Prochlorococcus marinus str. MIT 0918: one gene and its partner. The main gene of each other region encodes a partner of the protein of the gene in region 2 in a complex. Links are inferred from orthologs where the notes say so. Each region holds a gene or a part of one and is shown on either strand. Other genes may lie near its edges.

Region 1 (3,412 bases), 370 kb from region 2 along the record:
TTAGTAAGGATAAGAGAGTAATAGATGCTTATTCTGGTATAGGTACAATATCAATACCTCTTGCAAATATTGGTTATGATGTTCTCTCTATAGAAAACAATATAGAGTCTAATAAATTAGCAATTATAAATGCAAAATTAAATCATATAACTAATATTAATTTCTATTGCGGTGATGTAGAAAAATATCTATATGATCTTCTTGAAGAAAGTGATGCACTTATTATTGACCCTCCTAGAAAAGGTTTATCTGTTAAAACAACAAATATTATTTTAGAAAGAATGCCAGATTTAATTATTTATCAAAGCTGTAACCCCTCTTCATTAAGAAGAGATTTAACATCAATTATAGAGAATGGTAATTATACTATAGATAATATTTCAACTCTGGACTTCTTCCCTCAAACAACTCACTTAGAATCTTTAACTATACTAAGAAAATTAAATTCTAAGTTCAGCTAATAATGTTGTTTTTAACTTATCGATTATCTTGTCATGAACTGGGTTTAATTCTATATCTTTTAGTGTTCTATTATCTTTACGATATGTAATCCTAAATGTTTGGCTTACTTTATTATCTTCTATATTATTTCCTTCATATCTATCAATTAAATTTACATCTTTGACGAGTGGCTTACCTACTTTCCTAATAATATTTATCACATCTATAGAATTACATTTATTAGGTAATACAAGAGAGATATCTCTTTCCATGGATGGAACTGTAGGGTATTTCTTGAAATCAACAGTCCATTTATTTTTTCTTGTAGAAGCTATTATTAGATTTTTTAAATCGATCTGAAATAAAAATAATGGGCTAGTGAATCCATATTTATCCATAAATTTAGGATGTAATTGTCCAAAAAATCCTGCTAATTTACCCTCTATGTTTAAACTTGCAGACTTTCCAGGGTGTAATATTAAATTGCTTTCTAAGGGTTTATCTATAATATCTATTCTTAATGCATTTAATGACCGTTCAATTAAACCTCTTGCCATATAATAATCCAGAACTTGTTCTTTAGAGTTATTCTGCCATTGACCTTGCCGTTTTATCCCAATCAAAGCTCCAGAGAGAATTTTAATTTCACAGAATTCATTATTTATTTTTTTATATACATTTCCGATCTCATAAATCCAGCATGCTTTTTGCCCGCTATCTATATTCCTTCTACATACATTTATATGTTCATCCCATAAGTTTGTTCTCAAATGACTTGTTTCACTAAGTAATGGATTTGATATAGAAATTCTTTCTTTATCTCTATCATCTTCTGAAACCAATGAAAATGTTGTTATTTCATTTAATCCACTGGATGAAAGATTAGATCTAATCCTTCTTTCAGCTATTTGACTACTATTTAAACCACCTGGTTTAATTGGATCAGGTAGATTTGAATCAAAATTATCATAACCTACTAACCTAGCTATTTCTTCTATAAGATCAATTTCTCTTTTTAGGTCAATTAATCTATTTGATGGTGGTTGAATATGCCAACCAATATCTGTTTCTTTAACAATACATCCTATTAATGTTAAAAAATCTTTAATCTGTGAATCAGGTAAATAATGCTCTTTATTTATTAATTTGCTATTATTATTATTTATTTTCACTGGACCTAGCAAATCATGTATTCTATCCCTTCTTAAATCAATATAAAAATTTTGTTTTCTTATTTCTCTAGTCCACCATTGGCCATTAAAAATAGAATCAGGAAAATTTTCCTTTATTAAGTCCATTGCTCGAGATGCTGCAATTATAGTTGTTTGGGGACTTATTCCTTTTTCAAATCTACTACTTGATTCTGTTCTAAGACCTATTTCTCTTGAAGAATTTCTAATAGATTGTTGAGTAAATAATGCAGCTTCTAACCATATATTTTTTGTATTATGGTTTACTGCAGAATTTAATCCACCTATTACACCAGCTATAGCTATTATCTTATTCGCACAGGTAATTACAGTTATATTATCTGGTAGTATATACTCTTTTTTGTCAATTGCGATAAATTTCTCACCTGATTCTGATTTTCTAACTCCAAAATCATTTTGAGTAATTTCCTTCCCTGCTAATTTATTGAGCTGATCAGCATCAAATGCATGTAGAGGCTGTCCCTGCTCTATCATTACATAATTTGTTATATCAACTATAGTGTTAATACTATTTATACCTAACTTTTCAAGCCTATCTATTAGCCAATTAGGTGAACTAATATCTCCTCTTAAATTAGTTATATGATGAATGCTATAAATTGAATCCTCAGTAATTAAGTTATCAGAAATTATTTTAGATTCGAACAATTTATATTTAATTGAATTTGATATTTTAGGTAGATTAAGTTTACTTCTCTTTATTGCTGATACTTCTCTAGCTATCCCTACCATTGACATTCCATCTGGTCTATTAGCTGTAATAGCCAAATCAAGAATAATATCCCTTAGGTTTAGTGCTGTTGATGCTGGTGTCCCAACCTTTGGGATTTTGACATCCATCTCTTCCAAAATTGCAATTCCCTCAGAATTATTTGAAATCCCTAGTTCTGCTAAAGAGCAAATCATACCCTCACTAATAACATCTCTTAATTTTGTTGTTTTTATATTCAATCCTATTGATTTTAAAAAACTGCCTTCAGTAGCTACCAATACATGAGTGGAATGCCTAACGTTTCTTGCACCGCAAACAATTTGAAGTGAATTTTCATTACCTATCTGTACTTTGCAAACATTTAATTTATCAGCATTTGGATGTGAGGATATTTCTTCTACAAATCCAACAATGACCCCATCAAGATCGGATGCTAAATCGAGTACATCCTCAACCTCAAAGCCTGACATTGAAAGGGATTCAGCTAGATCTGTTATGTCAGATGGGATCTCTACTAATTCTCTTAGCCAATTAATTGAAACCTTCATATCGTTTGATGATTATCCATAGATCCTACTTATTCAAAGCTTTAGTTTAAAAAATACAGCTCAGCTTGTAGGATAGTAGCTTAATATTACTTATCGCATAAGCCATGTCACGTCCTTATGGCAAATAAAAAGGGCGTCCGGTTCGTATCCACTCAATTGCAGCGATTACCGGTCCAAACCAGCCAATTGGTCTATAGGCACCTATAAAAGTGCATCTTATAGAGCAAAATCATTAAAAAACAAGCTGGAAACTTGAAACCTTAAGTTTCTCTTGTATTAAAATGATCTCTCCTTAATTAAGGAGAACAAATAAACCAATTACCTTTTAAAAAGGAATTTAACTTATGCCTAACTCATTATTTAAAAAGAAATTATCACCTATTAAACCAGGTGATCCAATAGATTATAAGGATGTTGAAACACTAAAAAAATTCATAACTGAAAGAGGAAAGATTCTTCCAAGAAGACTAACAGGACTAACAGCGAAACAACAAAGAGAC
Region 2 (3,251 bases):
TAAGTCAACACCAAAATTATAGAGGTGTCCCATTAAAGCAAGGGACTCGTTTCCAACCTATGAATCCTGTTTTTATTATCAAAGCAAAACTAGAAAAAAAACTTTTATAAACTAATCTTTTTCAGGTTTTGCTACATGTGGCAATCCCCATCCCAATTTATTTCTAAGTACTTGAAAAAACTCATGGTCAGATAGCCTGATAAACCTAACAGGATGATTACTTCTACGAATCAAAACTCTATCTTCAGGCCATACATAACAACCTGCAGTACCATCAACTACCATCATTAATCTCTCCGGGGTAGCAGGGAAAACAGTTACAGGTTCTACGTCACTAAAAACAAGTGCTCTTGATGCTAAAGAATGAGGAGCTATTGGGGTTAACTGAAGCACTGGACAGTCAGGAGTAATTACTGGTCCACCTGCACTGAGAGAATAAGCGGTAGATCCTGTAGGTGTTGAAAGGATTACCCCATCAGCAGCTATATCAACAGGTGCATGCTTTCCTATAGATATCTCAAAATGACACATACTTGTAAGAGGTTCTCTATGTAATGCCATTTCATTAAGACAAAGTGCTTCCCACCTTCTTTGATCACCTCTCATAACACTTACTACTAAACTTGTTCTCTCTTCGATATTCCATTGAGTTGATAGAAGTTGATCGATAGCTCTATCTAAATCTGGCAAGTAAGTCTCTGCTAAAAAACCTAGATGACCTGTGTTTATAGTAAGTATTGGTATTTGCAAAGGAGCAGTTTGCCTTGCTGCTGAAAGCACTGTTCCATCACCACCCAATACAATTGCTAATTTCATAGACTTATCAAAACCATCTGGCACACAAGCGTTATAACCAAGGGTTCTCATATGTTGATCAGGATTAGCAAAACCAACCATCCCACCTGAGCTACTTGCTAGAACTACTTCATAACCTGCTTTTTCAAGCCTTTTATGGATATTCTGAGCTGTCTCTAAAGCAAGCTCTTTACCATCATTAAAAATTAGTCCTAATCGACTAGGCACTAATAAAAAACTTAAACAACATTTTCAGTCTAATTAAAACTTTATTTTTAAGAAAATTCTAATTTAAAAAATATAAGAATCTCCCGAAAATTAAAACTGATCCAAAAATCTAAGATCACTTGTATAAAACCTTCTAATATCATCGATACCGTGCTTAACCATACAAAACCGCTCTACTCCTACTCCAGCTGCAAAACCAGACCATCTCTCTGGGTCAAGATCTAATCCCTCTAAAACAGAAGGGTCAACCATTCCACATCCCATAACCTCAAGCCACTTACCTCTCCATTGAACATCTACCTCAGCAGAAGGCTCGGTAAATGGGAAATAACTAGCTCTAAATCGCACTGGTAAATCTCCAAAAAATGCCTTTAGGAATGCCATAACAGTTCCTCGGAGATGACTGAAATCCAACCCTTCATCAATAGCTAAAACTTCTACTTGATGAAAAACTGGTGAGTGGGTTGCATCAACCGCATCTCTTCGAAAAACTCTTCCTGGAGCAACAATTCTTATCGGAGGAGAATTTTTTTCTAAACACCTTATCTGTACTGGCGAAGTATGGGTTCTTAAAAGTAAATTATTTTCCAAATAAAAAGTATCCTGCATATCTCTTGCAGGATGGTCTTGAGGAATATTTAATGCTGCAAAGTTGTAATAATCATTTTCTATTTCAGGTCCTTCATTAACTTCATAACCAAGTCCACAAAAAAGATCAACTATTTCCTCAGACGTAGTTATTAAAGGATGTCTATGCCCAAAAGGCATTCCTATTGAAGGAGCAGTAACATCAATTCTTTCTTTTTCAATTAATTCATTCAGGTTTTTCTCTTTTAATTCTTTCAGACGTATTTTCAAAAGATCCTGGATTTGTGTCTTTAATAAATTTGCCCTTTGCCCTACAACAGGCCGTTCTGATTTACTTAAACCGGCCATAGAACCTAGAATCTTGGACAAACGACCTTTCTTGCCAAGTAAATGAATTCGGAGTCGTTCTAAAGACTCAGCATCACTTAAATTAGAAATATCTTGTTCAGCTTCTTTTTCTAACCTCGCAAGGTCTGAATTTAGTTGATCAAGAGAAACGTTATTACTCACAGGGGGAAGAGACTCAATAGAAATTTTAAATCAATCATGGTGACTAATTTTGACAAAAAACGAAATTCATCAATGACTTCTTTGAAAATTTTAATTAGTAATGATGATGGAGTCTTTGCTAAAGGTATAAGAACTCTTGCTATTGCAGCCGCAAATCGGGGGCATAAAGTCACAGTTGTTTGTCCTGATCAAGAAAGATCAGCAACAGGCCATGGACTTACATTGCAAGCTCCTATACGAGCAGAAAAAGCTAATGAATTATTTGATCATTCTATCCAAGCCTGGGGTTGCAATGGAACGCCAGCAGATTGTGTGAAGCTTGCTCTAAATGAAATCTTAGAGGAGAAACCTGATCTAATTCTTTCAGGCATAAATCATGGGCCTAATTTAGGTACAGATATTTTCTGCTCTGGCACAGTAGCTGCAGCACTGGAAGGAACACTAGTAGGCATTCCTTCTCTTGCTGTAAGTGTTGCAAGTTTTCAATGGCGACACTTTGATTTTGCAGGAGATTTAGCATTAAAGATTGCAGAAAAAGCCTTAAATCAATTTTGGCCTGAGAATCTACTTCTAAATTTAAATGTCCCACCATGCAATCCATCAGAAATGGGAAATTTAGCCTGGACTAGACTTTCAATTAGACAATATCAAGAACAATTTAGTAAACGAAAAGACCCCAGAGGTAATACCTACTATTGGATGGCTGGTGAAGCAGTGAAAGATTTAAAATCTGCAGGTGATGGCCCTATTGAGTGGCCAAGCGATGTCTCTCAAATAGAATCCCAATCCCCTTCTTTAACTCCTATACAACCAGATTTATTCTGGAGAGGGAATATATCTGAGTTACCAAAGTTATTAATATAAAATTTATTTAACGCGATAAATCCTTTGAAGTAACCAAAGAGAAAAAATCAATCCAATTAAATGAGCAAATAAAACCTGTGTATTACTTAACACTGAAAGCATTTCCAAAGACGTAATAGGATAATTTTCCATTGATCTCATTCCAGCTCCTATCGAAATACCTGGCGCTTGCATTGAAGCCTGAACAAACAATGCACCTGCTAAAGATTGATAACCAACTGAAGAAAAAACTAATCCTAAAAGATCTACAAATACTCCTCTTTTTA

Evidence for each region.
Region 1: the proteins of pheS (region 2) and pheT are in contact, whole or in part, in a crystal structure (PDB 6P24), measured with the Escherichia coli proteins. The link is inferred for Prochlorococcus marinus str. MIT 0918 from one-to-one orthologs.

The regions. Positions count from the first base shown.
Region 1 is NZ_CP114780.1:339,192-342,603, reverse strand. The notes cover bases 177-3,251. They hold pheT (phenylalanine--tRNA ligase subunit beta), read right to left. Parts: upstream 2,913-3,251; coding sequence 441-2,912; downstream 177-440. Other genes in these bases: rlmD (23S rRNA (uracil(1939)-C(5))-methyltransferase RlmD), read left to right, coding at 177-461. Also shown: more of rlmD, read left to right, coding at 1-176; rpsR (30S ribosomal protein S18), read left to right, coding at 3,257-3,412.
Region 2 is NZ_CP114780.1:705,326-708,576, forward strand. Bases 118-3,031 are described here. They hold pheS (phenylalanine--tRNA ligase subunit alpha), read right to left. Parts: upstream 2,122-3,031; coding sequence 1,114-2,121; downstream 118-1,113. Other genes in these bases: O5636_RS03770 (NAD(+) kinase), read right to left, coding at 118-1,023; surE (5'/3'-nucleotidase SurE), read left to right, coding at 2,194-2,985; O5636_RS03785 (DUF3611 family protein), read right to left, coding at 2,989-3,031. In the rest of the region: precorrin-6y C5,15-methyltransferase (decarboxylating) subunit CbiE, read left to right, coding at 1-110; more of O5636_RS03770, read right to left, coding at 112-117; more of O5636_RS03785, read right to left, coding at 3,032-3,251.